DNA from 3 places in the Paenibacillus paludis genome. Region 1 is predicted to be linked to each of the others. Evidence: predicted binding sites of a transcription regulator. Region 1 holds the regulator's gene; each other region holds the start of a gene.
What was found. Region 1 encodes LexA, which represses DNA repair genes until DNA is damaged. Its sites were predicted from a motif close to CGAACATATGTTCG; they were not measured.
Positions count from the first base shown of each region.

Region 2: recA (recombinase RecA) is a predicted target of LexA. The motif match lies at 3,234-3,247, and genes of this name have one in related genera.
Region 3: ACAN56_RS14830 (YolD-like family protein) is a predicted target of LexA. The motif match lies at 3,200-3,213, and genes of this name have one in related genera.

Region 1 is NZ_JBGJZP010000001.1:537,993-543,320, forward strand. Features, by position in the region: gene metH (methionine synthase) at 1-529, opposite strand, end outside; gene ACAN56_RS02335 (FixH family protein) at 709-1,131, opposite strand; gene ACAN56_RS02340 (HAD family hydrolase) at 1,371-2,156, opposite strand; gene ACAN56_RS02345 (hypothetical protein) at 2,192-2,719, opposite strand; gene ACAN56_RS02350 (DUF896 domain-containing protein) at 2,770-2,979, opposite strand; gene ACAN56_RS02355 (LysM peptidoglycan-binding domain-containing protein) at 3,090-3,503, opposite strand; gene lexA (transcriptional repressor LexA) at 3,797-4,423, shown strand; gene ACAN56_RS02365 (L,D-transpeptidase) at 4,599-4,937, shown strand.
Region 2 is NZ_JBGJZP010000026.1:95,097-100,424, forward strand. Features, by position in the region: gene ACAN56_RS31395 (helix-turn-helix domain-containing protein) at 1-3, shown strand, start outside; gene ACAN56_RS31400 (hypothetical protein) at 85-246, shown strand; gene ACAN56_RS31405 (YajQ family cyclic di-GMP-binding protein) at 455-946, shown strand; gene pgsA (CDP-diacylglycerol--glycerol-3-phosphate 3-phosphatidyltransferase) at 1,096-1,683, shown strand; gene ACAN56_RS31415 (competence/damage-inducible protein A) at 1,730-3,019, shown strand; gene recA (recombinase RecA) at 3,317-4,381, shown strand; gene ACAN56_RS31425 (regulatory protein RecX) at 4,496-5,230, shown strand.
Region 3 is NZ_JBGJZP010000006.1:409,363-414,690, forward strand. Features, by position in the region: gene ACAN56_RS14815 (glycosyl hydrolase) at 150-1,625, shown strand; gene ACAN56_RS14820 (PH domain-containing protein) at 1,643-2,143, opposite strand; gene ACAN56_RS14825 (hypothetical protein) at 2,335-2,979, shown strand; gene ACAN56_RS14830 (YolD-like family protein) at 3,263-3,604, shown strand; gene ACAN56_RS14835 (hypothetical protein) at 3,631-3,972, opposite strand; gene ACAN56_RS14840 (hypothetical protein) at 4,088-4,588, opposite strand; gene ACAN56_RS14845 (hypothetical protein) at 4,683-5,066, opposite strand; gene ACAN56_RS14850 (hypothetical protein) at 5,146-5,328, opposite strand, start outside.

The DNA of each region.
Region 1 (5,328 bases):
CGATAGTACCCGAGATCATGACTGGCAAAGTGATGCCTGCCTTCTCAAAGGCGTTGCGGATGCCGATGCTTCCGGCTTTCACATTCAAAGTATCCTGGGAAGTTTCCAGCAGCAGGGCATCCACTTTGCCGTCAATCAGCGCTATAGCCTGCTCCTCGTAGCTATCCACCAGCTCTTGGAATGTTACGCCTCCGGTGACCGAAAGCGTTTTTGTTGTCGGGCCCATTGCCCCGATTACGTAACGCGGGTGATCGGGCGTCTCAATCTTGTCAACAGCATTTCTGGCCAGCCTCGCAGCTTCCAGGTTAATCTCCCGGGCCCGCTGAGGGATATCGTATTCGGCAAGCACAACCGAGGTTGCGCCGAAGGTATTCGTCTCGATCAGATCTGCGCCTGCTTCAAGATATTGTTCATGAATAGTCTGTATAACCTCCGGACGGGTGAGCACAAGCATCTCATTACAGCCATCCAGCTCATCCCCGCCAAAATCTTCACCGGTAAGTGGCACCTGTTGAATCATCGTGCCCATTGCTCCGTCTAAAATCAGTATCCGCTGCTGCAAGCTTTCAGCAAGTGTGTATTTAGCCACTTCATATCCCCCCAGTAAAACATTAGAGTAAGTTTAGCAGAATAAAGCGGAATCGAAAAGCCTTCCTTTCCACTCTGCATAATAGTTTTTCTTTATAGCCAGCCTCTATCTCTATTTCATTATGGCTGCACTGTAATTTCTTTAGTCGGCATAGAGTGCTGTGTTCTAGCTGTTACATGCGAAGTCACATCATAGTTGCCTTCCTTCATCAGGATCGCCTCAGCTTTATATGTACCGTTGCCGGAGAGCTTGCCTTCAAGCTCCTGCTTGTCTTCTTCATTATTTTTATTCACAATCTCAAAAAGCACCGCCTTCGCATCATCCACAGCTTCACTGCCCTGGGTAACCACAGCCTCGAAAACTACCTTTTGATTTACCGACACGTCCCCCGGATTCCAGCTCAGCTCGACGTGAATCGGTTCCATAGAGTGCTCTGATCCGTCATGCATATGGCTTGATTCTCCATTATTACCTGAACAGCTTACAATCATTGACATCGCCGCAATCGTAAAAAGAGCAATCAGCTTCTTGGGTTTCATCATCCGGAGTCCTCCCGACCAGGGTAGAATTTATAATGATATTTCCAGCTTGCGGTTGCATTCTTTTACTATTATACACAACATATTCGCAATTTTAGAAGATTGCTTAAACTTTCACGCCTTTTTCGTGAAGTTAGTCATATACAGATGGATTCTCTCCCTATAATAATTGACCAACCTCTTGCTTTGAGCGCAAAAAAGCCAGCATCCCATTAGGGGATACCGGCTTTACAAAGGTTACACTATAGCGATTGTACCAGGGGGAGGAGCTCAGAGAGATGGCCGATTCTATAATCCGGCTGAATCTCAGGATTTGGTAATTTGTCAGTACGGTTAATCCAGACAGTAGTCAAGCCAGCGGCCAAGCCGCCCTTAATATCCGTCGTGAGTTTGTCGCCGACCATCATCCCTTGTTCAGGGGTTACATCTAGCAGCGAAAGAGCATGCAGGAAGATATCCTTGTCCGGCTTTCCTTTGCCAAAGCTGCCTGAGATGACTACATGATCAAAATAGGGGATAAGCTCAGGCACTCCGTCGAGCTTCTCCTGCTGCAGTGACGGGCAACCATTCGTGAGCAGCAGCAGCTTCACTTTACCACGGAGCGCATCAAGCACCTGTAACGTCTCTTCATACATGTAAGGCAGGCTACGGCGCTCGGCAGCAAACCTGTCTGCCAGCGTTTCGGCAAGCACCTCATCTTCGACACCGAGGGAGGCCAGACCACGCCGCCACGACTCTTTACGGTATACAGGAGCCAACTGTTGGAGCTTACGGAACTCCGGTTGTTCTCCAGCTGAGAAATTGGACCAAAGTGCTTCATAAGGATTAATCCCGATCATCTTTGTGAAAGGGAACGTCTCATAAGTCTCATAAAGATTCCTGGCTTCCCTGCGAACGGCAACTTCAAGCTCTTTAGGATCAATGGAGTCACCTGCAGCTTCACATGCATTGCGGAAGGCTTCTTCAACACTCCGTTCATCCCAGAGCAATGTATCGTCAAGATCAAATAGTACGGCGGTAATTGGCATTAGATTTCTCCCTCTCCCTATGCTGTTATATCTTCCTACTCGTGTACTACTTCGATGTTATTGGCTTTGCCGAACTCCTCCAGGCGTACACCCATGGCCTCAGTGTTATAACGGTTAATCAGCTTGGAGAAAATCCACTGTTTGCGCTTGCCCTTATATTTAAGCACAACCACTCCACGGGACAATGTGATCTTCTCAATATCTCCCGCCTGCAGCCAGCGTTCACGGTTATACTTAATCGTAGACACTCTGTTGCGCTCAACCTTCAGATACGGACGCCGGAAGAATAGAAGTGCCGCCAGCGCAAAGTAAAGAACGACGCCCAGCCAATTGGCAAGGATGCCGCTGCCTCTGGCCTCGTCGATCGAGCCTACCACCCAGAACATAATTCCAAGCAGCATTAGAACAACTGGAAATGCAATGTTACGGCCCTTAAAGATATCACTGTTTTTCGCAGCTGATTTTGACGAAGAAGCATAAATGGAATCCTTGCCCTGCTTCTTTCTTTGCTTGTTAACCTGCTGTGTGTTGCGTTGAACCATTCTTTCCCAAGAACGGGCCATGTCAGTTCCCCCTAGTCATCCTGTAATATCTATGAAAAAGACACACTGGACTAATGTTTGAGTCCCTTGTTGCCTTGTTCATGCTCATCATTATCCACGATTTCAATGGTGTCGAGCTGGGCCCGGAAGTTGCTGCGGATGTTGCCCAGATAAATCTCACGGAGCTTGGCCCGTTCAGCCAATTCCTCTTCACTCAGGCCGCCATTCTTCTGTTTGCGTGCCAGTTCATTGATGCGTGCGACCAATTCGTCAATATTCAATGCTTTCCCCTCCCCTATAAATTCATTCTAACTTTGCCATGAGAAAAAGAGCTTGTCAAGGTCTACCCCCTGAAAGCTCTTTACGTCAGTCTATACTGCTTATGATGAAGTTAATACACAGGCAATGTCAGTATATCTCCGGCCTGAATGTTCCCGTTCTTCAAACCGCTTGTTTTTTTAATTCCTTCTATATATACGACCGTCTTCATACCCGCTGGTTTGTTCTTAAGGGCGATACTCCAGAGCGTGTCTCCGCGTTCAACTACTACCCGCTTTTCCTGCTTCACTAATGATGCTGAACTTGCAAAAACATTACCAACAACTGTAAATCCGGATACAACAAGCATAAAGACCAGCACAAGCTTCACGAGATATTCTTTACGGCATAATCCTAAGATCGCTGCAAATAAAGCGGCGGCGGATTGTTTCATTTCATTCATATGATTAGAAGCAGATTGTCCTCTAGTAGATTCAACTTCACCGGCCTCTTCGTAGATGCTGCGGTATGTACTGTATTTTAACATTGTTATCGTCCTCCAAACACTCGTTCTTACTTTCGGAAATAATATAACACGAACATGTGTTTTGATCAATAGATTTTTTAGAACAATTGTTCGCTTTTTTTCCGTATCCATAAATGTGCCAGTTTCCAGCACCGGCTTTGCCTTTTCCCGCCATTTCCAAGCCGTTATTAGATACTAATATGGTAAAAAGCTACTATTTCCACTACTAATCTCAGATTGTTAGAACTTATGTTTGTACGAACGGAAGTTCTATGTTATAATTTTCCCAAACATACTATATGGGGTTGATTCCGATGTCAAAGATTTCGAGTCGTCAACTGGCGATCCTGGAATTTATACGTAACGAAGTCCGTAGCAAGGGTTATCCTCCGTCCGTCCGGGAAATCGGTGAAGCTGTAGGCTTGGCCTCAAGCTCCACAGTGCACGGCCATCTGGACCGGCTTGAGAAGAAAGGCCTTATCCGCCGCGACCCTACGAAACCGCGTGCAATTGAGCTGCTCGGCCAGGAAGATTCCGAGAATGTACATCAATTCGTACAGACGGTTACCCGTATTCCTGTCGTAGGTAAGGTCACCGCCGGGGTGCCGATTACCGCAACGGAGAATATCGAAGATTACTTCCCACTACCTTCCCACTATGTGGGGGACAACAAGGTATTTATGCTCTCCGTTCTCGGTGACAGCATGGTGGAAGCAGGCATTATGAATGGTGACTACGTAATCGTCCGCCAGCAGCAGACTGCTGACAATGGCGATATCGTCGTTGCCATGACTGAAGAAGACGAAGCTACCGTCAAGACATTCTACAAAGAACGTGACCACATTCGTCTACAGCCGGAGAATCCGGCTTATGAACCCCTCCGTCTTAACCGCGTTACGATTTTGGGACGAGTTATCGGTCTCTTCCGCGATATCCATTAATATTTTTGTTCATATTTAAGGGCTGCTTCGCTTTTTCAAGTGAAGCAGCCCTTTCCCCTTTTCAAATGGTCATTTTACTCATTGCGAACATTTGTTCTATTTATCTCATATAACATTTCCTTTGAACAGCAACAGCACTCCGCACATATTCTGATATCAAAGGAGTGCTGAACCTATGCCTAATTATCGGATTATTGTTGATCTGTCGCAGCGCATGCTATATTTGCTTGACAATAACATCGTTACCCGAGGGTTCCCTGTCGGTATTGGCACCATGCTTACCGTTTCACCGGCGGGAGAATACACTATCATTAACAAACAGCCCAAGCCTGGCGGACCCTTCGGTGCATTCTGGATGGGTCTATCCAAACCACATTACGGCATTCATGGAACGAATGACCCTTCTTCCATCGGACATATGGTCTCCCATGGCTGTATCCGCATGTACAATGAGGATGTGCTGGCCCTTGCAGCAATCGTGCCTATTGGAACACGGGTTACAATAAGGGAGTAACAGTATGGTGGTCAGACAAAAAGCAAAAACACCCAAAGGATCACAAAAAAATGATCGAGGGTGTTTTTCATTGTGCTTAATATTGGTCCTTCCTGTCTGCTGATTCATACCGGTCGCGTATTTCACGATTTTTAGCATATATGTACAAATCCAAGGCTATTATTCCTCTCCGGGCAAGTTTAACCAACAGTACGAATGCGTAAATACAAGCTACAACCGATATGAGCCACATCAATACGCTAAATACGCCAATTCCATTAATGAAAAAATTCCCTCGATGCACAGACAACTTTCACTCACTCCCCTCTATTCTTGAATATGAAAATACCCCACCGTTCTGGCAGGGTACAGTTATTTCGTCATCATACTGTTGTATGGAACAAATTGTATA
Region 2 (5,328 bases), on a different contig from region 1:
TAAAGGTATCCACGTATAGACTTTGGCATTTTGGAGAATCTAAGAGTGATTTACAGTTCTTACGCCAAAGTGAGGTGTACTCTCATGACCGTTAGCTGGATTGTAACAGGGCTGGGCATTATCGTCAGTCTCCTCGGTTATTACTTGACACCGAGCGCCTGGGGCTATGGAATTCTTGGCTTTGGACTGGCACATATTGTGCTGGGGATTCTGGATATGTTTCGGGCTCCCGCTCGTAGCAGATAAAGCCGCTGTATGAACGTCTCCCGGTTGCGGTTATTGCCGGGGGCGTGTTTTTAGCCTTTGATTATCAAAGGCTTGCACTTGGCTCCACATCTGTGGGGCTGTTTTGCATGCGGGGGGTGCGGGTGCCTTATTCTTGCCATAATTAGACTTAAGAAGCCCTTTCTCATATAATAGGAGCAGAATAATTGTTAGCAAAGGACGTGGATTCATGAGTTCGGAAAGTTCATTTGACATTGTATCCAAAATGGATATGCAGGAATTGACCAATGCTGTTCACCAGACCGAGAAGGAGATTGATAACCGGTTTGACTTCAAGAACAGCAAAAGCAGCCTGAAGCTGGAAAAGGATGCGCTTATGATCGCCTCAGAGGACGAGTATAAGCTGGGGGCAGTCATTGATATTTTGCAATCCAAGATGGTCAAACGTGGGATTACCCTCAAGAATCTGGATTTCGGAAAAGTCGAACCGGCTTCCCTTGGGACAGTGCGCCAGCGTCTTGGCCTCAAGCAGGGAATCGATCAGGAAAACGCTAAGAAAATCAATATTCTGATCCGGGATTCCAAGCTGAAGGTGAAGAGTCAGATTCAGGGAGATCAAATCCGCGTTACCGGCAAAAGCCGCGATGATTTGCAGCAAATTATTCAGATTTTGCGCAAAGCCGATTTGCCGCTGGATTTGCAGTTTAACAATTTAAAGTAAGCTTTTGTGCCCCGCAGTGCTTACGCACCATTTTTGCGGGGTGCTTTCTGTTTTTTTGACACGTACATATGGCTATAATATACTTGCTTAAGCAGTTTTGAAGAAAATAGTGGAATTTTGGATTCGTAACGATCAGGGGAGGAACTTCAGTGAATTTGCCCAACCGCATCACGCTAGCCCGCATTTGCCTTATCCCGATTATGATGTTTTTTTTGCTGGTGGATTTCAGATTTTATCCGGAGCCTTTACATTGGGGCTCGTTCCAGCTTTCAATTAATCATCTGATCGCGGCTGTAATCTTTCTGCTCGCGGCCAGCACGGACGGTATAGACGGCTATATAGCCCGGAAATATAACATGGTCACTAACCTCGGCAAGCTGCTTGACCCGCTGGCGGACAAGCTGCTGGTTTCTGCGGTGCTGATTTCTCTGGTTGAGCTGGGAAGATGCGATTCATGGATCGCCATTGTGATTATCAGCCGTGAGTTTGCCGTAACCGGGCTGCGCCAGGTAGCGCTGCTCGAAGGCAAAGTGGTTGCCGCCAGCAAATGGGGCAAGATAAAGACAGTCGTGCAGATTGTCGCCATTTCACTTCTGCTGCTCAACAACTTTCCCTTCCAGTTCGTCAGTATTCCTCTTGATGATATTGCCATTTGGGCTGCTGCGCTCATCACTATTTACTCGGGGATTGATTATTTCGTGAAGAACAAGGATTTGCTGCAGCTTCATGATGCTTAGAACTTAACAACGCATCCACTCTACAACCAGGAGGAGAAAGCCAGCTATGAAAGCGGAAATTATTGCCGTCGGAACGGAGCTTTTACTTGGACAAATCGTGAACAGCAATGCCCAGTTCTTATCTGTAGAGCTGGCCGCGATGGGAATTGATGTTTATTTTCAAACTGTGGTCGGGGATAACAGCGGCCGTATTCAGGAAGCAATAGAGATTGCAAAGAGCCGTGCGGATGTCATTTTGTTCACTGGTGGAATCGGTCCGACCGAAGATGACCTGACCAAAGACGCACTGGCGTTAACGCTGGGCCGTTCGCTTCATATCGACCAGCTTGCGATGGATCATGTACAGCGTTTTTTTGATGACCGAAAGATTGTGATGACAGAGAACAACCGTAAGCAGGCACTTATTATTGAAGGAACTACGCCGCTTTCCAATGAAATCGGCCTTGCTGTCGGCATCGCATTCGCCCATGAAGAGAAGTATTATATCGTGCTTCCAGGCCCGCCGCGCGAGATGAAGCCGATGTTTACGGACAAGGCTAAGCCATGGCTGCTGCAGCACGCGCTGACAGACGAAATGCCGATTTACTCCAAAATGCTCAAATTTGCCGGCATCGGCGAGTCGCTGCTGGAGGACAAATTGATCGATCTGATCCGGAGTCAGACTGATCCAACTATCGCTCCTTATGCCAAGGAAGGGGAAGTGACGGTCCGCATCTCTACCAAAGCGACTTCTGAACACAGTGCCATGGAGAAGCTGGACGTGCTGGAGAAAACAATCAAGGATATTCTGCCGGAGCATATGTATGCCAATATAGATGTGCCGCTGGAACAGCTTATTGTCGATTGGATGGCAGATGCCGGACTGACCTTAAGCGCCGCAGAGAGCTGTACAGGCGGTTTGCTGATGGAGAGCATCACGAATATTCCGGGCAGCGCATCCATGTTCAATGGGGGTATTGTTTGCTATTCCAATGAGATGAAGAAGAAGCTGCTGAATGTGCCTGCTGCTCTTCTCGAGGGTCCTGATGCTGCCGGAGCGGTCAGCCGCGAAGTTGCTGAGGTGCTGGCGGAACAGGTAAGAATGATAGGGGACAGTGATTTCGGGTTATCGGTTACAGGCGTTGCCGGCCCCGGCTATTCCGAACGCAAGCCGGTAGGGCTTGTCTATGTCGGCTTAGCGGAACGGGGGCAAAAGACTGAGGTGTATGAGCTCAATCTCAAAGGGACGCGTGAGAACATCCGGCTGCGTTCAGTCAAAGCGCTATTATACCGTCTCTGGCGCAGGCTGGAGGAGCGCAAGGTGGCTACTCCGCTGGATGGATCAGCCTTGCAATAACCTGCTAAGACGGTATATAATTGTATATACGGAAGAACCGTAGCACTGAGAACTCTCTGCTGCGGTTTTTTGTTTTATGCGGCGCCGCGGACTACAGCGGAGCTCCTGCGAGCATAGGCCGTTGATTTCCGGTGACTGAAGGATTTGTATTGAATTCAACATCCGGAAGGAGGCTTACAATAAAAGGGAGTATTCTCCCGGAAGACAAAAAAAACGAATGTATGTTCGAAAAAAAGCTTGGCAAGACCTCCAAAACACGTTATTATATTACTATAAACAGTGAAGGAAGTGGTCTGATTGTCAGATCGTCGTGCAGCGCTTGATATGGCGCTTCGTCAAATAGAAAAACAATTCGGTAAAGGTTCGATCATGAAACTGGGAGAATCCTCGCATATGAAAGTCGAAGTCGTACCTAGCGGCTCCTTGGCACTTGATATTGCATTAGGTATTGGCGGACTTCCTAAAGGACGCATTATTGAAGTATACGGACCGGAATCTTCCGGTAAGACGACTGTTGCTCTACATGCGATTGCAGAAGTGCAGAAGCTTGGTGGACAAGCTGCTTTCATCGATGCAGAGCATGCGCTTGACCCTAAGTATGCTAATGCTCTCGGCGTAAACATTGATGAGCTGCTGCTCTCCCAGCCGGATACAGGCGAACAGGCACTGGAAATCGCCGAAGCGCTCGTCCGCAGTGGCGCAGTAGACATTATTGTCGTGGACTCCGTAGCGGCATTGGTACCGAAAGCGGAAATTGAAGGCGATATGGGAGATTCGCACGTTGGTTTGCAGGCACGTCTGATGTCCCAAGCTTTACGTAAGCTGTCCGGAGCGATCAACAAGTCTAATACGATTGCCATCTTCATTAACCAGCTGCGTGAGAAAATCGGCGTTATGTTCGGTAACCCGGAAACAACTCCAGGCGGCCGGGCATTGAAATTCTACTCTTCCGTTCGGCTTGATGTGCGCCGCGTAGAGAGCATCAAGATGGGAAATGATGTTGTCGGTAACCGTACGAAGATCAAAGTCGTGAAGAACAAGGTTGCACCTCCGTTCAAGCAGGCTGACGTTGATATCATGTACGGTGAGGGTATCTCCAGAGAGGGAAGCCTTGTTGATATCGGTACGGAAATGGATATCGTTAACAAGAGCGGTGCCTGGTATTCCTACGAGGGTGAACGTTTGGGCCAAGGTCGTGAGAATTCCAAGCAGTTTCTGAAAGAGCATCAGGACATTGCTCTGGTGATTGAGAATAAGATTCGTGAAGCCAGCAATTTGTCGACGATTGTAGCGGCTCCGAGTGAAACCGAGATTGCTGCAGAGCAAGAGGAAGAAGAAAACTTGCTGCTCGAAATCGAATAAATTGAAGTGAATATTATATAAGGTAATAGGCGCCCTGTGAATGATCTTAACAGGGCGCTTTTTCATAAGATCAGAAGAGTATAAGAATCAATAGCTATGAGGTGACAGACAGCCATGGTAATACAATTGAACCCTGAACCGGAAGAACAGGAAGAACAACCGCTGGACAATTTCCCTGAAGGCGAGCTGCTTGTCATCACACGGGTAGAGCGGCAAAAGAAGTCCGATCACCGTTACATTATTCATTTCGGCGCATATAACATGACTGTTCATGAAGATGTCATGATTAAATATCGGATGATTACCGGCAGTTCGTTCATGAAGGAAGATCTGGTGGAAATTGTTGTTGCGGATGAACGGCAGCGTGCTTATGTAGAGGGGCTGCGGTATTTGGAACGCAAGCCTCGGACGTCTCAGGAAATGGCCCGTCGTTTACGCGAGAAAGAAATAGGAGAGACTATTATTGCCGAGGTGCTGCTGCGGTTGCAGCAGGAGCGTTTCCTTGATGATCCCTTGTATGCCAAGCAGTGGGCGGAACAACGCATTGCAAATCAGCGTAAGGGCAAGCTATGGATCCGTCAGGAGCTGCGGGAGAAAGGAATCGACAAGTCGCTGATCTCGGAAGCGCTGGAGAATATCTCTCCGGAACAGGAACTGGAGAGCGCTCTGCAGACAGGGCGCAAGAAATGGAATCTGATTCGCGGAGACGTTAATGACAAGCGCAGAAAGACCGGAGCCTTCCTCATGCGGCGCGGATATTCCGGTGAAATGGTACGGCAGGTACTGAATGTTTTACGCCAGGAAGAGGATTTTGAGGGTGAAGAAGAGGAGATTTACTTCCCTGACTGATTCTCTTGACTTAAATGCGGTTATCGACTCTCTTGACAAGGTCTTTTTATAAATAATAAAATATAACATGAATCGGCATAAACTAAGAATCCTTTTTC
Region 3 (5,328 bases), on a different contig from region 1:
TCCGCATAAATGGCTCCGTCCCTGGAAACGGAGAGCGGAGCCGTTTCTTTGTGGGAACCGATAATTTTGTCCGTTTGTTGTCCATCCGCCGCCACTTTGTCCCAAACCTTGTCATAACATGGTATAAAACCAAGGGAGGGTGAACAAGGATGGAACAGCGTATACTCCGGGATATGCTCGATTCGGCTTCAAGGCTGGTGAATGACGCCCAGTGGCAGGCAGCATTCAGCAGTCTGCTTAGAACTCCGGCGGACACCGAACTGGCTCTTCCGGCCTTGAAGGTGCTGAATACGTTATATTCGCTGCAAGGCACAGCAATCCTCAGCGGGCAGCATGATTATCTGGAGAGTCCGGATGAATTCAGCAACAAGCTGAAGAATACCTGCGGACAATATGCCGCGCTCCACGGCTATGAGCTGGGTGCGATTAACAATCAGACAGAGACAGTTATAGAGAGCCAGCGTCAGGCGGTGGTGGACAGTGCAGTGCGCTGGCATAAGGCGGGCGGAATTGTGACGATGAGCTACCATGCCCATTTACCGGGTACGGCTCCGGCCTGGTCCAATGTCTCTATGAGTCTTAGCGAAGGTGATTTTGCCAAATACCTCACTCCCGGCACCGCTCAATACAATGCGTTAATGAAGGATCTGGACAAGACGGCCCTTTCTTTAAAAAAACTGAGGGATGCCGGTGTGCCTGTGTTGTGGAGACCGTACCATGAAATGAACGGCGGATGGTTCTGGTGGGGGCAAAAACGCCGCTTTACCGAGCTTTGGAACCTTATGTTCGAACGGTATACGGTTTATAATAAGCTGCATAATCTGCTCTGGGTGTGGAGCCCGAATGCCAAAAATCAGTGGTGTGACGAGCCTGCGGGTTATTATCCCGGTGCGGGAAGAGTGGATGTGCTGGCGCTGGATATTTATGAGGGTGATTTCAAAAAGAGTCACCACGACACCCTTTGGGATCTGGGGCGGGGCAAGCTGATAGCCATTGGGGAGAACGGGCAGCTGCCGTCCCCGGCCCTGCTGGCAGGTTCGCAGAATAAATGGTCGTACCAGATGACCTGGGGCAAATTGCTGTACGAGAATAACAGCGATGTGGTTATTAAGTCTTTTATGAAGGACAGCTTTGTACTCACGCGGTCAGAGTATACGGTCAAGGCTGCGGAACCAGTCTCGGCGCCTCCGGCAACTTCGTTGCCAGGACTTCGGGGAGAGTATTACAATAATGCGTCACTTAGCGGCACTCCGGCGCTGGTCCGCACCGATGCCAATATTAATTTCATCTGGAAGCAGGGTGCTCCCGATCCGGCGGTTCCGGCCAATTTATTCTCAGTGCGCTGGAGCGGCAGGCTGAAGGCGGGTTACAGCGAGGGCTATACGATTTACACTTCCTCGGACGACGGCATCCGGGTGTGGATTGACGGAGTGCTGGTGATTGACAGCTGGATGAAGCAAAGCGGACAGGAGCGCAAGGGCAGCATCGGCCTGATTGCCAGCAAGCTGCATGAGCTGAAGGTGGAGTATTATGAGAACCAGGGCGATGCGAAGGCGGTGTTAATGTGGGAAAGCTCCAGCCAGCCTAAAGGTGTTATTCCGGCCGGAGCGTTGTATCTTCCGTAACGGGCTGCCGCAACAACTTAGATTTGCTCGCGGTAGCTGATGTTGTTGGCAATTTTTTCGTTGCGGACAGCGCCTCGGAGCACATCCTTCACAGACTGCACCTTGCGGATTTTCCGGAACAAAAGCTGTGGTGATGAAGGGTCATCGGAGAACACAGTAAGCGTTCCGATTCCAAGCAGACGGTCCGGAATGGACTGGGCTACAGAGAAATCATTTACCCGCAGCAGTTCAACTTCTTCGAGATCCTTGCCGATAAGTCCGGTCTTGACCATAATCCGCTGACTGGTGATCGTGTAGGTAGTTGTGTTAAGGCCTATGAGGCCTTTGAGGCGGTCGGAAATGCCGGCGGGTTTGCCCTCCCACAGCTCGACTTCCGGACCTGAGCCGGAGCCGGACATTCCTTTAGCTGACGTTTGGTGCGGTGCCGCTGGAACCGTTCCATCGACAGGCGCTCCGCATTTTCCGCAAAATTTGGCACTCTGCTTGTTTTCCGCGCCACAGGCTGTGCAATAAGCCATAAGGGATCTTCCTCTCTTATTCTGGATGAAATGATTATAGTATACCATTAGATTTCCGGTCACGGCCGGAGATCTTTTACCCATGAATACGCTTAATTTTAGGAAAATGTTTCATTCGGGGTCATTTTACAATATTTTCATTTGCACTTTGCAAAAGCCGCCATTATTCTGTTAAGTGGAGGGATTCAAAAATGAGAAAAGCTTTACTGACAGGATTACTTATGGTGGTGGTTATCCTCAGCGCCTGCAGCAATAATAGTTCAGCCCCTGCTTCAGAGGAAGAAGCGCAGGAGACCGTACAAAACTTCTACGATAAGATGTCAAAATTCGATGAAAAGGGCAAGTCTTCCCTGGATAATTTCAACACTACTTTAACCTCTTATTCGACAGGAAAAGCCTCGGACAAGGAGCTGGAGAAAGCGGTTGATCAATTCCAGGATGCGACATCGGAAATTGCCGATGAGGTGGGGGATGTGAAGATTTCCAAAAGCCTGCCTGAAGAGGTTCAAAAACTACTGAGTGAATCAATGATCGCTTTTAAAAGCGCGTACTCCATTAAAGAGCAAGCCTCGAAAAGCGCCGTTTCTCCCGACGTTACGGCCGATGAGTTCAATGCAATGAACCAGCAGGCGGATGTGGCGATGCTGTATGGCATTTCCAAGCTGAACGAAGCAAGGGCTGCCGTAGGGCTGATCGAAGACGAGATCGGTACAGAAGCTGCGGGGACTGCGGATGCGGAGTCTGGTACAGCAGTGGGCAGTACGGACGTAAAGCTGGCTCCGACGACAGAGAATAGCACAAATTCCGGGACATCCACCGTTACCGGGGGCAAATAAGGAATACCCACAATTAAAGTTGAGGTCCGTCCTTACACAAAATGGTAAAAGGCGCTTCACAGCTGCAGGCTGTGTGCGCCTTTTTGTTTGTTATTTGGAACGGAGCAGCCGTTTTTTCCATTTACGATATATAGAATTATACACCTATTTTGTGGAAAACAGGCACTTCCCTCTGTCATTTATTTCTGGTTGATTAATAAGCGGAACTGCGGATATAATACAAACATACGTTCGTGTTATGAAAAGTATAAGTAATGCATTAACATCGGGAAGGGGAATGGCAATGACACTCGGCAAGAAGCTGAAAGGCAATGGCCTGTGGGAGAGCAGCCGGATGATGCTACCGGAGCATAAGAGCCGGATTATAAGAGATGAACGGGAAACGTTGCGCACGATTAAGCCGATTCTGGATGAACAGAAGCTGGAGGAGATCGAGTGTACGCTGGCTCTGTCGCTGCGGGCGCATGTCCGTGTGACGGTTGTTCTGTTTGATCCTTTTGAGCGCAAGCTGCTGAGCGGCTTTGTGACCTCCATTCACACCCACTCGCGCGAATTCAAGCTGCAGTGGGCGGAGGAATGGAAATGGGTCAACGTGGACGATATTTTGGAGGTATACATCGTTTGATGATCGGTTGCCGGAATGCATGCGGATTATATTTTTTTGTAGGAGAAGACCATCATCAAGACCTCTATCTTTTGAATGATGCCCATATACCACATCAACATGTACAGGACATTGAACAGATTAGGGGGAACAACAACGGTGAGGCTGGCGGATGCAACGGCAAACGTAATTCCCACAATGAGCGAAAGTATCCCGGCGTACTGAGCGTGTACGAATAAATTGAACAAGGTCCCGGAGAAAAATAAGGCAAGCAGCAGCATATACATGATTATTTTACTGAAATAGTATTTATTCTTATAGGCTACAGTGGCGTAAATATTGGCCTCTTGCTTGTGAAACCCGCTGCTTGACAGAATAAACAGAGGCATTAGGAGGCCAGCCGGAATCCTATCGCATGCAAGCTGTCTGTGGACGGGAAATACTGGGCAGCAAGCAAAGGGAGCACCAGCAGCATTAGCTTTTCAGATCCCCTGAAGGCAATCCTCAGTTCGTAAGGGATGATGCTGATGAATTGGGCCTTAAAAGGTTTTGGGCCGGGGCCGTATAGGCTGGATTCACCGGTACTAGAGATTTCGCCAGTTTCCGGGCTGAGATGCGTTTGGCTTTTGCCGGTTTGACCCGGGCACGGGAGGTTCCGAAGATCCTTTCATAGCTTGTTAAGGCAACGAGCAGATGCATAAATATAAACGCAACCAGCACGATAACGATCCGGCTGATCACAATTTTGATCTCCCAAGTCATGGTGTACATCTGAAAAGTGTTGTTATAATCGCCGATCGTCTCAAAAAAGGAAATGGAAGGATCATTTGGACGGGTCAGTGCAAAGTACTGCCTGAACTGGCTGAATACATTCTTAACGATAAACTGCAGACCGGTAACATCGAAGTACGGATTGATCTCTGTTTTGTTCGCACCGGCGAATACGATGGAGAGATAGGTATAGGACAGGATAAACAACATCAGATTGCCGAGATTTCTGCGCAACGGGGGGAGTAGCTCCATGCAAACCGTCACGCTGGATAATACATAGATAAAGGGTAAAATCAGCAGTACAAAAGGCATTATATAGGAAAGAGGCTCAATCGCATAACTTTCCCCCCCTGCTGAGCTGCATGATCAGAGCCATGACTTCAACGGCCAGGGCAACCAGCGCAAGGTAGAGGGAATTTGCCAAACGTTTGGATTCCGCATATTGATGCACATTTAGGGGAGAGGTAGTATAGTACATCTCCAGTTGCAGCGTAACATCTCTTCCGATGGAGTTTCGGATCAGGAAGATACCCCCGAATAGCAGCAGACAGTTAAAAAACAACACCACCAGCAGACCCATCCATACGGAGTTATAGGTCCCTCTGTAGTGCCCGTCAAGGAGACTGTTTTTAATAACGGTGGTTAGGCTGCCGGTAGTATCATTCGCCGGAAAGTAATAATAGTACAGCACGCAAACACTACGATTGTCCACAGAAAGCTTGCTCTTCGTATGCGTTCCTTCACCAGGACCAGAGATACAGACAGGAGATTTAAGGCGGAGGCGGTTCTTGTCATGCTGGTGATTCTCCTTTGATCTTATCCTGGTGAATGAGATAGAGGTAGACATCCTCAAGGGTGGGATAGACCGGCTCGGCCCCGGCGCTTGGCGGTGTTGACGAAAGGACACGGGCCTCAATTCCGTCGCTTGATCTACTGCTGCTGCTGCATATGTATTTGTCCTGAAGGGTAGCAAG